DNA from 4 places in the Lysinibacillus sp. CD3-6 genome. Region 4 is predicted to be linked to each of the others. Evidence: riboswitches for the same ligand, from Rfam matches in the RefSeq annotation. Region 4 holds a riboswitch; each other region holds the start of a gene.
What was found. A riboswitch is a leader RNA that binds a small molecule or an ion and turns the genes downstream of it on or off. The one in region 4 is predicted to bind thiamine pyrophosphate.
Positions count from the first base shown of each region.

Region 1: another riboswitch for thiamine pyrophosphate. It lies ahead of thiT (energy-coupled thiamine transporter ThiT); the one in region 4 lies ahead of thiM (hydroxyethylthiazole kinase).
Region 2: another riboswitch for thiamine pyrophosphate. It lies ahead of thiW (energy coupling factor transporter S component ThiW); the one in region 4 lies ahead of thiM (hydroxyethylthiazole kinase).
Region 3: another riboswitch for thiamine pyrophosphate. It lies ahead of thiC (phosphomethylpyrimidine synthase ThiC); the one in region 4 lies ahead of thiM (hydroxyethylthiazole kinase).

Region 1 is NZ_CP085880.1:4,160,881-4,165,502, reverse strand. It holds gene FH508_RS20735 (AAA family ATPase) at 1-143, shown strand, start outside; gene FH508_RS23995 (hypothetical protein) at 250-372, opposite strand; gene FH508_RS20730 (magnetosome magnetite crystal formation protein family) at 404-736, opposite strand; TPP riboswitch at 865-972, shown strand; gene thiT (energy-coupled thiamine transporter ThiT) at 1,093-1,653, shown strand; gene map (type I methionyl aminopeptidase) at 1,900-2,655, shown strand; gene FH508_RS20715 (hypothetical protein) at 2,689-3,402, opposite strand; gene FH508_RS20710 (polyphosphate kinase 2 family protein) at 3,609-4,433, shown strand; gene FH508_RS20705 (GNAT family N-acetyltransferase) at 4,547-4,622, shown strand, end outside.
Region 2 is NZ_CP085880.1:951,773-956,394, forward strand. It holds gene FH508_RS04435 (vWA domain-containing protein) at 1-117, shown strand, start outside; gene FH508_RS04440 (VWA domain-containing protein) at 101-2,695, shown strand; gene thiW (energy coupling factor transporter S component ThiW) at 2,753-3,244, opposite strand; TPP riboswitch at 3,466-3,573, opposite strand; gene FH508_RS04450 (MFS transporter) at 3,629-4,622, opposite strand, start outside.
Region 3 is NZ_CP085880.1:222,314-226,935, forward strand. It holds gene FH508_RS01025 (AEC family transporter) at 28-957, shown strand; TPP riboswitch at 1,005-1,119, shown strand; gene thiC (phosphomethylpyrimidine synthase ThiC) at 1,268-3,046, shown strand; gene FH508_RS01035 (methyl-accepting chemotaxis protein) at 3,176-4,622, opposite strand, start outside.
Region 4 is NZ_CP085880.1:3,624,988-3,629,609, reverse strand. It holds gene thiE (thiamine phosphate synthase) at 1-166, opposite strand, end outside; gene thiD (bifunctional hydroxymethylpyrimidine kinase/phosphomethylpyrimidine kinase) at 156-980, opposite strand; gene thiM (hydroxyethylthiazole kinase) at 980-1,735, opposite strand; TPP riboswitch at 1,824-1,922, opposite strand; gene mbcS (acyl-CoA synthetase MbcS) at 2,117-3,703, shown strand; gene sppA (signal peptide peptidase SppA) at 3,888-4,622, shown strand, end outside.

The DNA.
Region 1 (4,622 bases), 540 kb from region 4:
ACACGCTAATTGATTTACAAGACTCTGGAAGAATGATTGGCGTTATTTCACATGTAGCTGAGTTGAAAGCTGCAATGCCTGCAGTATTACACGTCGAAAAAACGTTGAGCGGACATAGCACAACCCATTTTGAAGTAAAATAAGTGCCAGGCACTCAAACATAGTAAAAACCCACGAAGACTCCTGCGGCTTACATTGTGCCTACTGGAAAGCGATGTGGGTTTTTACGTTATAGGAGCCCATTGGCTATTATTTTTTGTGTGTCGTTACGTTAGGTGTTGTTCCTTTTTTTGCTGCGACCACTTTTTTGACAATCGGAATAACGATGGGCGCTAATTTTATTGCAGTTTTAACTACCTTCGATACTTTCATGAATACGACAGCTCCTTAATACTAAAAATTTTTAACGAATAACTCGTACAGCTTGAACAATATTCCAAATGACAATGCCTAATGAAACTAGTAAATAAATGCCAAAAGATACAAACCATATGATAATAAATGTATTCCCATTAGAAGAAGGATCAAACGTGTTCAATGATATTGTAGAAAATACAAAGACGATAAAGAAAATGATACCGAAGATAAATGGTATTAAGTGAGATATAAGTGCTCTAATGGAATGTCTCTTGACATCACTATCTTTTGATACAAAATAAACGATTACTGGAACGATAAATGGTGCAAAAAAAATACTGAGATAACTAAAGGCAGATAAAATTTTTTGATTCTCCATAGTAGTCCCTCCTTTTAAATTATTTACGCATAGAAAACGCGAAAGTTTCAAAAAAATTAATGTGGAAAAGGTTGTAATTGCATAAGGGTTTACGTACAATGAGGATGTTCAACAAAATAATAAGATGTAACGACCACAAGGGGAGCTGATGATGTCAGCTGAGACTGGGCACGTAATGCCTTTACTCTTCGAACCTGTAAGTTAACGCTTGCGTAGGGATGTGGATAGAAACCGACACTTTTACGATGTGAGGCTCTGTCCTGGCATCGTTTTTTTATGCCAGTTGACATGCATATCAAAAAGATTTCTATTCCTGCTCTTGTATCCTACATCGGAACAAAGGAGAGAATAATAAAATGGACAAAAAAAGATTACTCATGTTGATGGAAATTGCAATTTTTGCAGCGCTAGGACTTGTACTCGATCAAGTTTCTTTTAAAGTATGGGCGCAAGGTGGCTCCGTAAGCCTAGTAATGATACCGATCATCTTAATGGCATTACGTTGGGGGCTCTTAGCTGGACTAACAACAGGTTTACTAATTGGAGTTATGCAAACGATGTTTGGCGCTTATATTGTGCATTGGCTACAAGGCTTACTAGATTACGGTGTAGCATTTACGGTCGTTGGTTTAGCGGCAGTAGTACGTGGACCTATATTTAAAGCGACAGCCGCTTTGAACAAAAAGAAAATGGCCCTTTACATTGTAATCGGTACAGTATTAGCAGGTTTCCTACGTTATTTAGCCCATACAATTGCAGGGGCTGTATTTTTTGCAGAATATGCAGGCGAGCAAAACGCATGGATTTATTCAATCATATACAATGGAACATACATGCTTCCAGCAACAATATTAACAGCGATCGTTGGTGTGATATTATTTACAGCTGCACCCCAATTAATGCAACGAAAATCATAAACACGATAAGACTGTCCCAAAAGTGAAAATAGTATGCTAAGTGTAACTTAGTGTGCTATTTTTTTTTATATTTCAAGACAATTGGGTCGCTGTTGTTAGTACCAGAACTTCTAAAAGGGTCTGTTTTTTACTTGTCTGGTACTTATGAAATAATGTTAGCATAGAATAATTAAAGCGTTTGGCGTTATGGACATATAAAGTTATGTTATATTAATGAATAGATATTAGATGAAAGGGACGTTATAAATGATTGTAAAAACGCAAGAAGAAATTGAAGCCTTTAAAAAAATTGGTCGCATTTGTGCAGAAATTCGTGAGGCAATGAAAGTAGCTACAAAACCTGGTGTGACAACACTTGAATTAGATGAAATTGCAGGCCGTATGTTTGCTGAAGCAGGAGCTATTTCTGGTCCTAAAGGTGAATATGATTTCCCAGGATACACATGTATTAGTGTGAATGAGGAAGTTGCCCATGGTATTCCAGGACAACGAGTTATTAAAGAAGGGGATATTGTCAATATTGACGTATCAGGTTCTCTAAATGGCTATTTTGCAGATACAGGTATTTCATTTGTAGTAGGTGAAGGGTACGAAGATAAGGAAAAACTTTGCCGCGTAGCAAAAAGTGCCTTTGACCGCGCTATGACAAAAGTAAAAGCTGGTTCTAAATTAAACCAAATTGGGAAAGCTGTAGAGCGTGAAGCTTATGCAAACGATTTAACTGTCATTATGAATTTAACAGGTCATGGTTTAGGGCGTTCATTGCATGATGAGCCAAACCATATTTTAAATTATTACGATGCTTGGGATTCAACAATTATGAAAGAAGGAATGGTGCTAGCTGTTGAGCCGTTTATATCAGCGAAGGCAGAACATATTGTTGAAGCTGGTGATGGCTGGACATTCGTTACACCTGACAAATCATTAGTTGCCCAAATTGAGCATTCTATTATTGTTACAAAAGACAAACCAATCATTTTAACTTCGTTAGATGAAGCATAAAATAAAGGCTAGATGAAAAAGCAGTTTACCGATTTATTTTCGGTAAGCTGCTTTTTTTTTAACAAATAGGATACCAACAATTAGGACACCACATAAAAATAATGCCGCTGTCGTCACAAGTAATTCATCAAGATGATTATGGAGCGCAATACCAATAAATGCCCAAATAAACACGCTAGGATAGACAATGTCGTAATAATGGTAACGAATATGTAAGGCGATAGCTACACTGATTGACAGTAAAATAACTGCCCAAAGTGGGTTGCTAAGTCCAAAACCATGCCATCCATAAGATGTTAATGTAAAACTTGCATTTGTCATCATGATAAATGTAGACCAGGCAAAATAAAGTGATATGGGTAGTCGGCCAGATAAAGTATTATTTGTATACGGATAAGTACTATAAAGTAAAAATAAGTACAATACTAATATGACAGAGCAGCAAATAAAGACTATGAATAATTCATAATGCCAAAATAAAATAGAGAGCGCCTGTAATATGCAAACATTGCTAAAGAGAACAGTCTGTTTAATAGATGTCTTTTGAAAATTCATAACTAACCAATAAGCAAGTAAAATGTAAATTAATATCCATATCATATAACTAATATTAATAGGTGCAAACATTACGGGAAAACGATTTGAGATTTCTAACGAAGATTGACCATTTATTTTTATAAAATAGGATGAAAAGGTTAGGATGAGTGAGACAATAAAGGTTATTGTCATTAAAATAATCTTAGGCAAGGCTTCCTCTCCCTTCGTGTTAAATTGTATAGGGAAAAGACAAATAAGTATATGACTGTCACATAATATCTATTTCATTATAGCGGAAAACCCTTACAATGTATCAATGAATTTGCTTTAAAAAAACTACAATTTACCATTTGAATATGCATCCAAATATTTCTTTAGTACAATAGAAATAACCAATTTGAAGGAGTGAAATTTTTATGGCCCAAAATCTTAAAAATCTTGACCTATCGATTGAACTAGACAAAAAACTGTATAAAAAGAAATTAAAAGTACTTCAATATGAAATGTTAAATGCACAGCAATTTTTACTAAACAATAAAATCGGACTTATTCTAGTATTTGAAGGAATGGATGCAGCGGGTAAGGGTGGTGCTATTAAACGTCTGATTGAACGTGTAGACCCAAGAGGTTATATAGTCCATCCAATTTCAGCTCCACAGCCTCACGAACTACGCTATAACTACTTGCAACGCTTTTGGAGAAAGTTACCACAGCATGGACAAATCGCTATATTCGATCGTTCTTGGTATGGACGAGTGCTCGTAGAGCGTATTGAAGGATTTGCAACTAAGGATGAATGGTCTCGTGCATATGAAGAGATTAACAACTTTGAAAAGATTTTAACTGCGGGAGACTACATTATTATAAAGTTTTGGTTACATGTTTCAGATGAAGAGCAGTTGAAGCGTTTTAATGAGCGCGCGCAGGATCCATATAAATCATGGAAGTTAACGGATGAAGACTGGAGAAATCGTGAGAAATCTCCTGAGTATATAGAAGCGGCAAATGAAATGTTTGCTAAAACAGATAAGAAAAACGCTCCTTGGATTTTGGTGGCAGGAAACGATAAAAAACATGCGCGAGTACAGGTGCTACAAGAAACACTTGCACATATTGAACGCGAGGCACAAAAAAGAGGTCTACATCTATCAAATGTATTGGATAAGTCCCATTTAGAGGATGAAGAATCTTCCAGTATTGAATTACAAATACATTCTAAAAGAACAAGTAAAAACAAGTAAATAAATTGATTAGTGCTGTGATAACAAGACAAGACTGTTTTAGTTGTAGCAGCATCTTTTTTTACATACAATGAATATGTATTTACATTTATCGGAAGGCTTGTGGGGGAGAAATGGTGCTTAAAATTTGGAATTTATTAAGGAAAAAGGGTGGAAATGTGGTATCGATTCAAGGAAGAAAATGCTACG
Region 2 (4,622 bases), 2.1 Mb from region 4:
CCTAATGGTAAGGAAGAAGTATCAAAGGCTTCATTTGTTCCTTGGTTAATACTCATTATTTTATGTTTGCTTGTAGCAGAGTGGGAGGTGCAACGACGCCGTGGATTTACGAATTGATACGCCATTAGCCTTATTGTTATTAGTACCATTGTTTATATACTTTGGATGGTCTTATTGGCAAGAGCGTATGCGCCTGAAAAAAAGTCATCTAGTCGTCATGAGCATTCGTATAATAGCAATCGGTTGTTTGGTTTTCGCACTCGCAGCGCCCTATATTTTATTACCAGTAAAGGACGAGCAAGTATTGTATTTAATGGACCGTTCTGCTTCAATGAATAACACAGAAGCGGAAATGACTAGTTTTATAGAGGAAAGTTTGAAATCGAAAAAGGATGAACAACTTGCAGGGATTTACTCTTTTTCATCAACTCTCCAAACAGAAGCGATTTTATCGAAATCTTTAAAAGAAGTTCCTAAATTTACTGAAGTTAAAGGAACTGACCAAACGAATATTGAGCAAAGTCTTCAACTGGCTACGGGTATTGTCGATCCGAAAAAGGCAACGAGACTTGTTTTACTAACGGATGCTAATGAAACCCAAGGCAGTGCGATAGATTTTGCTACGAAGCTAAAGGGCTCCAATATTAGTGTAGATGTCGTTCCGTTCCATCAAAACGTGACGAATGATGTGTCACTTAAAAGTTTTGTCACACCACAAGTAGCTTATGTAGGTGAACAGCAGCAGCTTGTAACGGAAGTAAATGCTACAGCTGCAGAACAAGGTGAACTATTACTGTACGAAAATGATGAACTCATTCATCGTGAGTCGGTGGAACTTGCACAAGGTTCAAATGTTTTCACATATAAACATACCGCAACTGCAGAGGGGCTTGTAAAATATGAGGCACAGGTGCAAGTTGGACAGGATGCTATTTTTGAAAATAATAAATTAACAAGTATTACAATGGTGCAAAGCGAGCCACATTTACTTATTGTTAACGGCTACGATACGGCATCACCTATTGCTGCAGCGCTAGGGACGAATTCAATTTCCTATGATGTGATAAATGCAGCAAGCTTGCCAAATGAACTTTCTAGCTATTTGCAATATAACGCTATTATTTTTGATAATGTACCAGGCCACTTAGTCGGTGAAGCGAAGATGAGTGTTATTGAGCAGGCAGTTAAAAACTTCGGTGTTGGTTTTACAATGGTCGGTGGTGAAAATAGCTTTGGCTTGGGTGGCTATTTCAAAACGCCGATTGAAACATTGTTACCTGTTGAAATGGAGATAAAAGGTAAAGAGCAATTACCATCGCTAGGACTTGTCATCGTACTAGACCGTTCAGGAAGTATGTATGGCTCAAAATTAGAGCTAGCGAAAGAAGCAGCCGCACGATCAGTGGAAATGTTACGTGATGAGGATACGCTCGGGTTTATTGCCTTCGATGATCGCCCTTGGGAAATCATCGAAACGGCCCCCCTTGGTAATAAAGAGGAAGCAGTCGATACGATTTTATCAGTGACGCCTGGTGGGGGTACGGAAATATATAGCTCCCTTTCAGCAGCATATGATAGTTTGGCAGATTTAAAATTGCAGAGAAAGCATATTATTTTACTAACAGATGGACAGTCACAATCAGGCAATTATGAGGATTTAATTGAAAATGGGAAGGAACAAGGGATTACACTTTCTACAGTGGCGATTGGACAAGATGCAGATGGCAACTTACTTCAGTCATTAAGTGAAATGGGTAGTGGTCGTTTCTATGATGTTATTGATGAACAAACAATTCCTTCAATTTTATCCCGTGAAACAGCGATGATTTCCCGTACTTATATAGAGGACAATCCGTTTTATCCTACAATTTATAATGCAACTGGATGGAATACACTATTTGCAAAAGGTGTGCCACAAATGAATGCATATATTGGCACGAAGGCAAAGCAGGGAGCTGCTGTGATAGCTGAAAGTGAGAAGGAAGACCCTGTATTGGCCCAATGGCAATATGGGCTTGGTAAAACTTTTGCTTTCACATCAGATTCGACAGGGAAATGGGCTGGTGACTGGGCAAGATGGCAGGAATGGGGATCATTTTGGCAAACAATCATTTCGCAAATGCTACCAAGCTATAATGATGTGGCCTATGATGTACGACTCGATACAGACGGCTCATTTCTCATCACTGATCCGACAAATGAAGCAGCATTTTTAGATATTGTCGCTGTCGATGAAGCGGGTGAGGAGCTTGATTTACAGCTTGAAACGATTTCCGCATCGCAAGTACGGGCAGTTGTGCAAGCGAAACCAGGATTGATTTTTTTCCGTATTGCTGACGAAGAGCAGGCTATTTACCAGGCTGGTCTAAGCGTACCGTACAGTGCAGAATATGAATTACGTCCTGTGAATGAAACACTTGTCGAGCAACTAACGAAGCAAACGGGTGGCTCTGTCTTGAAAGAACCACAAGACGTGTTCCGTAATTTCACCAACAAAGGAGCAGAGCGCCAAAATATTGCAACATGGTTACTATTAACGGGGATGCTATTATTCTTCGTAGATATTACGATTCGACGCTTTGGATGGAGCTTTATAACAAGGCAAAAGAAAGAAAAGCCTGTTGAAGAAGCGACTGTCCAGTCAGAGGATACGAATGTTGCACAGTTATTAAAAGGCATGAAAAAACGCTCATAAATAAAAAACGATGGCACAATGCAAAAAGCATGTGTCATCGTTTTTTTATAAACATAGCTATTTCGTAATAAGAAAATGGGGCGCAGTTTTCCGTAGACTGCTAGCCATCATCATGCCAAGAACGGCCCCGATTAAACTAGATGTAAAAAATGCAGGCATAAAAAATAATGCACCGACAGACGTTCCCATAAATAATTGCGCATATGGAACAGCGACTAATGAGGCAAGAATACCTGTGCCAAATACTTCACCAGCACCAGCAAGCCAATTGCTGCGACTGTATTTATAAGCAAAGGCCGCACATGCCGCACCGATGACGCTTCCAGGAATCGCTAAAAGGGAGCCTGTGCCTGTTAAGATACGAATCAATGCTGTAACTATAGCAACGACGATAGAAGGCATAGGACCTAATAGAATGGCGCAGATGACGTTGATCGCATGTTGTACAGGATAGGCACGTGCAATGCCAGTTGGAATGGAGACAAAAATAGAGCCTGCTACTGCAATAGCTACTAATAAAGCCATAGTAGTTAGTTTTCGAATAGACATGATAGTTACTCCTTTTAGTTTTGTGCGATGAATCGCCGATAGAACTCAGTGAATCGCCGATAAAATGTGAGAAATCGCCGATAAAACGGGGCAAATCGCCGAGAGACCTCACAAAATCGCCGATAAAATCGGACAAATCGCCGATAGCACTGCCTGATGAATACAAAAAAGCCGCTTCCTAGTAACGAAAGGAAGCGGCCTTGCATTTTTAAATTACACAAAAGCAAGTGTCGCCACTTCCCTCCGCTAGTGTGAACTAGATCAGGTTCAAAGGGTCCGTATATGAACATATACGTCTCAGCCTTGTAAAGACTCCCCTAGTGGTGTTAAACGATTTAATTTTTCGATAATAAATGTACCATATTTGAAATAATTGTCAATGGACTAATTTGAATCAGGATGCATAAGATGTGGAGCCTTTTTTACGGTCCAAATGAGCGCTAGTAAGAAGCATGTCATTAAAATAATCGACCCGAATATATACGGACTGTTCATATCCCAGTCAAATAAAAGACCCGCAAGTGCAGGACCAATCATATTTCCAAGACTCATATAGGCATTGGTAAGTCCAGCGGCTAAGCCTTGCTCATTGCCAGCAAGCTTAGAAATCAGTGTGTTGACTGCTGGACGTATAAGTGTTGTTGCCGTAGAGAAAATTGTTGCGACAACTAAAATTAATGCGAAGCCAGAAACAAATAATATGAGGAAGATTGCTACAGCAGCAATAAATAAATTGACTAATACAACTTTCATTTCCCCATAGCGCTTAAACAGTGGTGTGATAATGAACATTTGCACAATAACACCGAATGCGCCACCTACAGTTAAGATGATTGCAATATCTGGAGGTGTATAGTTAAATTTCTCGGTTACAAATAATGATAATGTCGTTTGGAAATTGGCGATTCCGAACGAAAACACTAGCATAATAATAAGCATGACAAAGTAAGGCATTTGGACTGAACGCGCCATCTGCTTCGCAAGATTTTCTTGCTTTTGTGCTTTTTGAGCAGCAGTTGGTTTTGTAGAAGGTAATAACACCAACGAAAGGATAGAGGCTATAATAGCCGCTCCTCCAGCCATAAAGAATGGGAAATGCAAACTAACTTTAGAGAGGAACCCGCCAATACCTGGTCCAATCATAAAACCAAGAGACATAGCAGCACCTAACATGCCCATCCCTTTACCTCGTTCTTCATACGTTGTGATATCTGCTACAAATGCCATAATTGGAGGTGCTATAAAGGCAGAACCTAGCCCTCCTAAGAAACGAGCAACAAAAAGCATCCACACATCTGTAGATAGCCCAAATGAAATTTGCCCAATACCAGTTACAATCAGACCAAAAACAATCAAATTTTTTCGACCATATCGATCC
Region 3 (4,622 bases), 1.4 Mb from region 4:
TAGAAAGATGAAAGGGGGTCGCCTCACATGATGTATCTCGGTATGATTTTCTTTAAAATTGTTGCACCTATTTTGGTGTTGCTTGTACTTGGTGCGTTTTTACAAAAGAAATTTCAATTTAACTTAAAAGCACTATCTCAGCTTATTACATATTGTTTTATGCCAGCAGCTGTGTTTGTAAATTTATATGAAACAAGTGTGGAACTATCGGTGCTAGGTGAAGTGGCGCTATTTATTGTGCTTTTTATTGGGAGTCAGATGTTGCTTGGTCACTTTATAGCTAAGGGACTAGGCTTAAAGAAAACCGAGGCAGCTGTATTTAAAAATAGTGTTGTCCTTATTAACTCTGGCAACTATGGTATTCCAGTGGCACAAATGATTTTTGTGACACAACCAATTGGGGTGGCAATTCAAGTTATTCTCGTTATTTTTCAAAATGTAACGACCTATACATATGGTTTATATAATTTAATTTCTTCAACAAAGTCAGGCATGGCCATTGTGAAGGACTTTCTAAAAATGCCGATTATTCATGCGCTCATTATAGGTGTAGCAATGAATTTCTTTAATATTGGCATTCCCCAATTTATTCGTATTCCAATTGACCACGTTGCTGATGGATTTATCGCTGTTGCTCTTATTACGCTTGGTGCACAGCTATCTCAGCTTGAAATTAAATCAATGTTCAATAAAACTGTGTTTGTCAGCTGTTTTACACGTTTAGTAGTAGGACCTGCCGTTGCATTACTTATAATTTTTGTTCTCGGCTTAGAGGGTGTTGTGGCCCAATCGCTCTTTATTGCAAGTGCATTCCCAACGTCGCGTAATAGCTCGAGTTTAGCGCTTGAATATGATTTAGGGTCAGAAACCGCTGCACAAACAGTGCTTTTTTCGACGATTGTTAGCTGTATTACAGTAACAATTGTAATTTATTTGGCAGAAATGCTTTTTACTTAATGACTTCCATCTATTAGGAATATCTGTTACACTAGCATCAAACTGAATAGCTTAACTAGGGGAGTCCGATGAGTCGGGCTGAGAGGGAAACGCATTGAGGTTTCTTGACCCTTTGGACCTGATCTGGCTCATACCAGCGTGGGAAAGTTAATGAACTTCGCACTCCTTATACTTTGCGATAAATGTAACCTTACATGTACAGCCGGATCCAATATTTTTTGGATTCGGCTTTTTGTTTGTAATGCTACTTGTTGGAGTGGGCTAGATTCGGTCCTTTTCATAATTTACGAAAAAGGGAGCGGAATAGTAAATGACAACAGTTAGCGAAAAAAACATGAACATTATGACAAGCTTTGACGGGAGTAAAAAAGTATATTTAGAAGGAACACGACCAGATATTTTAGTGCCAATGCGTGAAATTAAGCTAAGCCCCACAACAGGTAGCTTTGGTGAAGAGGAGAATGCACCAGTAAGGGTATATGATACGAGTGGCCCTTATACAGATCCTACTTACAAAGTGGATATAACAAAAGGTTTGCCAGCTTTGCGTAGTGCGTGGATTAAAGAACGGGGCGATGTAGAGGAGTACGAGGGACGTACCATTAAGCCTGAGGATAATGGCTTCCGCAACGCGGATGACCCGCGCATAAAGGAAAATGTTTTTCCGAACCTTTCTCGCAAACCTTTACGTGCGAAAAAAGGCCGCAATGTGACTCAACTGCATTATGCAAGACAAGGAATTATTACTCCAGAAATGGAATTTGTGGCGATTCGTGAAAATTTAAAACCTGAATTTGTTCGTGCGGAAATTGCTGCGGGCCGTGCTATCATGCCATCTAATATCAATCATCCAGAGGCAGAACCGATGATTATCGGTCGTAACTTCCATGTAAAAATTAACGCTAATATTGGGAATTCAGCAGTAACCTCATCCATCGCTGAGGAAGTTGAAAAAATGACATGGGCAACACGATGGGGTGCTGATAATATTATGGATTTATCTACTGGTAAGCACATTCATACAACTCGTGAATGGATTATTCGGAATGCCGCTGTGCCTGTTGGAACAGTACCCATTTATCAGGCGCTTGAAAAGGTAAATGGCGTTGCCGAGGATTTAACGTGGGAGGTGTATCGGGACACGCTAATCGAGCAGGCTGAACAAGGGGTTGATTACTTCACGATTCACGCAGGTGTGTTGCTGCGCTATGTACCGCTTACAGCTAATCGTGTAACGGGCATTGTATCGCGGGGAGGCTCGATTATGGCACAGTGGTGTCTATTCCATCATCAAGAAAACTTCTTATATACTCATTTTGAAGAGATTTGTGACATTATGAAAACATATGATGTAGCCTTTTCATTAGGGGATGGTTTACGACCTGGCTCAATTGCAGATGCCAATGACGAGGCGCAGTTCGCAGAGCTTGAAACGCTAGGGGAGTTAACGCAAATTGCGTGGAAGCACGATGTACAAGTGATGGTAGAGGGACCTGGGCATGTGCCAATGCATCTTATTAAGGAAAATATGGACAAGCAATTGGAAGTTTGTAAAGAAGCACCGTTTTATACATTGGGTCCTCTCACAACAGATATTGCGCCTGGCTATGATCACATTACGTCAGCAATTGGTGCTGCAATGATTGGCTGGTTTGGAACAGCCATGCTGTGCTATGTAACACCGAAGGAACATTTAGGGTTACCAAATAGAGAAGATGTTCGTGTAGGTGTTATCACATATAAAATTGCGGCACATGCAGCGGATTTAGCTAAAGGTCATCCTGGTGCCCAGCAGCGAGATGACGCTCTTTCAAAGGCTCGCTTTGAGTTTCGTTGGCGTGATCAATTTAATTTATCGTTAGATCCAGAGCGAGCTGTAGAATATCATGATGAGACTTTACCAGCAGAAGGAGCAAAAACGGCACATTTTTGCTCGATGTGTGGTCCTAAGTTTTGCAGTATGAGAATTTCTCAAGATATTCGTAACTATGCGAAAGAAAAAGATTTAAATACGACAGAAGCTATTCATCAAGGGATGCAGGAAAAGGCAAAAGAATTTCAAGACGCTGGGAGCAGACTATATCAGTGATAAAGAACTAGAAACTAGAGCACGGTAGTTGAAGCGAAAAGTATTCATCGGAGCGGATAACCATTTTTACGGCAAAAAAGTGTTAGATTGATGGCAATCAATCTAACACTTTTTCTTTTTTGCCTGCTTTTAGACTTTAAATTTATTGATCTCTTCTTGAAGGGTTATTGCCTCATCACTTAATGATTTCGCAACATCGTTAACCTCTTGAATGATTGCTGCCTGCTCTTGAATGGCAGCAGCTATTAATTCAGATTGCTGGGCCGCATTTTTTGCCACGGATGACATTTCGTTAACTGATGCAGCAACCTCCTCTGTAGCTGCAGAAATTTGCTGTGTGGAAGCGGAAACGTCTTCGATTTCATATGCCATATGTTCAATGGCGTCCATTATTTTATTAAAAGCCGTTTGGGCATCATGAATGTAAGTAACGCCTTCATCAACTTTTTGCACTGTTACGCCCACTGCCTTCTCTACTTCTCTTGTGTTTTGCTGAATATTTGTAGTTAAATTGATAATTTGGTTAGCGGATATTTTGGACTCTTCAGCAAGCTTACGTACTTCATCAGCTACGACTGCAAAGCCTTGCCCGTGTTCGCCTGCTCGTGCAGCTTCGATGGCTGCATTAAGGGCGAGTAGGTTAGTTTGATCGGTAATATCAGTAATAACTTTTGTAATATTTTCAATTTCAGCTGATTGTGTACTTAACTGTTTAATAAGTTCATTCGTCTTATCTGAGGATTGCTGAATAACCATCATTTGACTTTCAGTTGTTTGTAACATTTTCTCACCGTTATTTGCAACACTTTGTGTATCGACTGCCTTCGAATGGAGCATTTGCGTTGCTTCAGCGATGCGTTGAACACCGCGAGCAGTTTCGTCCATGGCACTAGAGGTTTCCTGACCTGTAATGACAGCTTGGTTACCGTCCTTTGCCATCAATTGTATACGCTTTGCAATGTCGCTAGAAGATAAAGAAACTTCATCAGTGCTTGCCGATAATTCTGCTGAGCTAGAAGTAGTATACTCAACATTTTTTGCAACATTATTAATAAGCGAGCGTAAATTAAATTTCATGACATTAAATGAGTTCGCTAAATTTCGAATTTCATCTTTTGTTTTTACTTCTATATTTTTTTGACGTAAATCTCCAGTAGCAATTACATTTGCCGCTGTGGCTAGTTTATTAACTGGAATTGTAATAGCTCGTGTCATAAAGAATACAACGATGAAGGAGAAAATAATCGAAATGACGGAGATGCTTAGAACGATAACAGAGCTGACGTTCTCCGCATTGGACAACTCAGCACGGACTATTTGTATTTGTTGTTCTTCGTAAAGGGCAATATCATGGACTGCCTGTTGTATTGCTTCTCTTGCAGGATGTGCTCTTGTCCTAAGAATGTCGATAGCAGATTGTAAATCATCTGGGTTATATGTATTAATAATCTCTAATGCTGCTTTTTCAAAAATGGCTTGGTTCGTTTTAATAATTTTCATTTGCTCTTGTGTCGTTTCACTAGTAAATATTTTATCAAGCTCTGTTATTTTAGCTTGGATTAGTTGCTCCTGTTCC
Region 4 (4,622 bases):
CAAATTGTTCATAGTGCTCATTCGTCAATGCTTGTTGTCCTTTTTCACGAAACTGAAACATCGTAATGCCTGCTTGCAATGCGGATTCAAGTATTTCTAAAGGTTGTCTATTTTTTACGTTCGCTGTGCCCATTATAAAATAAAGCTGTAAATCACTACGTTTCATGAATGGTTACCTCACAAGTATCGAGAAATTTTTTGTAAGCAAAATGATTTGTCGGCCCATTGCCATTGCCAATCAATAAATCATGGCTAATGGCTAGCTGAATAAACTTTTTCGCTTCAATAATCGCTTGTTTTAAAGGCATTTTCTGACCGATAAAAGCGGTTAATGCAGCAGAAAATGTACATCCCGTTCCATGTGTATTTTTCGTTGCGATTCGAGTAGATTGCATAGAAAATGTTTTACCATCATTGAAGAATACATAATCTGTTGCAAAGTTATCATCCTGTAGATGACCACCTTTAATAATGACACATTGAACACCTAGCTTTAATAATGACTGTGCAGCTTGTTGGATGTCTGATAAATTGTGTATTTTGCTTGCTGTAAGCGTCTCCGCTTCAGGGATGTTAGGTGTGACGATTGTAGCAAGCGGTAATAGAGCGTTTTTTAACGCCTCAACTGCTTCTTGCTGTAATAAGTTTTCGCCACCTTTGGCGATCATTACAGGATCAACGATAAGTGGAATATTTAAATTAGACATAGCTCCTGCAATAGTATGAATTATATCTGAGGAGAAAAGCATGCCTGTTTTTATTGCACTAATTGAAAAATCCTCAAGCAGTGAATGAAGTTGTTTATTTACAAAAGCTTGATCAATTGGAAGCACCCCGCTCACACCTAAAGTATTTTGTGCTGTTAAAGCGGTAATAACGGATGTCCCGAATACATTTAATTCTTGGAAAGTTTTTAAATCAGCTTGAATACCAGCTCCACCACCGCTATCTGAGCCAGCTATTGTCGTCACAATATGCATTATTTTTCACCGTCCTTCGATAAACGGTGAAGCTCATTTAAGACGGACACTGCGAAATCACCATTATATGGCGCACAAGAAGCGGCATGTTCAGCAACTTTTTTATAGCTCGTTAATGTATGGCACAACTGAGTAAATGGCTCATTACCTGCCATATAAGCTGCACAGCAAATAGCACTTAACAAACAACCCGTCCCTGTAACTTCTGTCATGCGAGCGTTTCCACCAATAATCCATTTAGATTGCTCACCATCAGTAATAAAATCTTTTTCACCAGTTACAATGACAATGCACTTATATTTTTTAGAAATCTCTTGTGCTTTATCTTCAACAGATATGGAGCCGCTGCCACTATCCACACCTTTTTGTTGCCAATGAACATTAGCAATCGCGGCAAGCTCACCGATATTGCAACGAATAACAGCAAAGTGAACCGCTTCTAATAATTGCTGTACCGTTTGTTTACGTAAAGTTGTTGCCCCAACACCAACAGGGTCCAAAATCACAGGTATACCTAGCGCGTTTGCTTTTTTACCAGCAAGGAACATCGATTGTTTTGTACGGGTAGTAAGCGTGCCAATATTAATTAATAAGGCTGATGCAATCGATACCATTTCTTCAACTTCGGTTGATTCATCGGCCATGACAGGTGAAGCACCAATTGCTAATAATCCATTTGCTTGGAAATTGGCAACTACATAATTGGTAATACAGTGAATCAATGGCTGTCTTTTACGAATAGTTTGAAAAATCATCGTAGTCCTCCTTTTTTGGATGGACGTAAGCATGCAAAAAAGCTCTTTTTCGTGCGAAGTGTACACGTAAAAAGAGCTTATCATCAGTAATAAGATGTGTGTTGCTCCCTACGTCAGTATTAACTAACAGGTTCAAAGGGTCAGGTTTTACCTTCTCAACTCGTTATGAGTCCCCCTGCAATCATGAATTTTTTAGTTGTCCAAAATGTAACATACCTATTCTCAGTATTCAATAGCATTTTATCATTATCTGGAAAGCAGTGACTGATGCCATATAATAAACCATGATAATTGTCATGACTTTGTGAAAATAAGGTCCATCCATTGAAAATCATAAAAAATGAGTTTTATAATAAACCTAGCAATAAGGAGGCAGTTATTATGAAAAGACAGGATTTAATCGCACCAGAATGGTATAACATTGTTGAGGAGATTGAGAAGTATGCTCAGGACCCTTCTAAAAAAGCATTAATTGTTTATAACAATCATGAAGAAATTCAACATATTACATATGCAAATTTACTTGAAAAAGCAAATCAGGCGGCCCATGTATTTACTTCGCAAGGACTAACAAAAGGTGATGTGCTTTTAGTAATGGTTCCAAGATCTGTTGAGGCATATATCGTATACATAGCAGCATTGAAAGCGGGCTTAACGATTATTCCAAGCTCAGAAATGTTGCGCACAAAGGATATTGAATACCGCATTACACATGCAAATGCCAAAGGAATAATTGCTTACGAGCCATATATTGAGCAATTTGATGAAGTAAATAATCTAAAGGGTATTTTGCAATATGTAATTGGTCATGCGCATGCCCCATGGCAACCGTTGCTTGAAAAAATGGAGGAGCATCCTACAAACTATACGAATCCTACACCAACAAAAAGTACAGACACTGCTTTTTTAGCCTATACAAGTGGAACAACGGGCAATCCTAAAGCAGCTGTTCATACGCATAGCTGGGGTTATGCTCATTTACGGACAACAGCACCAAATTGGTTAGGTGTACAGGAAAATGATATAGTATGGGCTACTGCGGCACCTGGATGGCAAAAATGGATTTGGAGTCCGTTCCTTGCAACTTTAGGCAGTGGTGCAACAGCCTTTGTCTATAAAGGCAAATTCGATGCATCAACTTATTTGTCGTTGCTTGAAAAATTTAAAGTAAATGTATTATGTTGTACACCGACAGAGTATCGATTTATGGCAGCACTCAATAATTTACAGGATTATAATTTAAGCGAAATCCGCCAAGCAGTATCAGCGGGAGAACCATTGAATAGTGAAGTTGTAAAAGTGTTCATAGAAACATTTGATATCCAGGTTCGAGATGGCTACGGTCAAACTGAAAATACATTACTTGTAGGGACAATGGTTGGCATGGAAGCGCGCGTCGGGTCAATGGGGAAACCGACACCAGGAAATACAGTAGAAATAATCGACGACCTTGGAAATCCTGTGTCTGAAGGTGTAGTTGGGGATATTGCCGTGCATCGTGAAACACCTGCACTCTTTAAAAAATATTTCCAAGATCCCGAACGCACGAGCCTACAATTCCGCGGAGAATGGTATATAACAGGAGACCGTGCATATAAAGATGCCGATGGCTATTTTTGGTTTGAGGGCCGTGGAGATGATGTCATTATTTCTTCAGGCTATACAATAGGGCCATTTGAAGTAGAAGATGCATTAATGAAACACCCTACAGTAAAGGAAGCTGCTGTAGTTGCTAGTCCTGATGAAGTAAGAGGAAATATTGTGAAGGCATTTATTGTCCTGCATGAAGGTGAGACAGGGGATAATACGCTTATTAAAAAGTTACAAAACCATGTGAAATTAATGACTGCCCCATATAAATATCCACGAGCGATTGAATTTGTAGATGCTTTACCGAAGACTGCATCGGGTAAAATTCGTCGTGTCGAATTACGCCAACAAGAAAAAGCTCTTTATACACATCAATAAATATTTCCTAGGAAATAAAGGCGAATAATCAAAGTTCATGTTTTATTATGAACTTTTGATTTTTTGTTGTAGCCTCATTTATTTATAGTAAAATAATAAACAACAGAACATTTTTACATAAAAATTGCTTAAAAGTGAAACGTTTTGGAAATTTAGACGTATAACGTGTTGAGGAGGCGTTTGTATGAATGTGAAAAGGTGGATAGCCTTGGCTATAGCTGCTGTGTTGTTAGTATTTTCATTAGGAATTAATACGATTTTTGCAATATTTAAATCAGACTTCTTTAGTAATTTTGACAGCATTGTCGCTGGAAATAATTTAGATGTTTATGAAACTGTTATTGAAGGTGAAGATTACAGTAAGCGGATTGCCTATTTAAAAGTTGATGGAACGATTCAAGATGTTGGATCGAACACATTATGGCAAACCGTAGCTTATGATCACCAGTTTTTCTTAAATCAATTGGACAATATTTTATATGATGATTCAGTACAAGGTATTGTGCTAAGTGTAAATTCACCTGGTGGTGGCGTAAAGGAATCGGCAGAAATTTATAAAAAACTGTTGCAAATTAAAGAGGAACGTCAAATTCCAATTTACGTTTCAATGGATTCGATGGCTGCTTCTGGTGGATACTATATTTCTGCACCAGCGGATAAAATATATGCCCATCGTGATACGATAACAGGTTCGATTGGTGTAATTATGCAATCTATTAATTATCAGGAACTTGCAGAAAAAGTAGGCGTGAAATTTGAAACGTTTAAATCTGGGCAACATAAAGACATGCTTAGTCCAACACGTGAAATTACTGAAGAAGAACGTGCTATGATGCAGGATATGATTAATGAATCATATGAAGAGTTTGTTGATATTGTGGAACAAGGACGCAATATGTCTGAAGCGGACGTGAAAAAA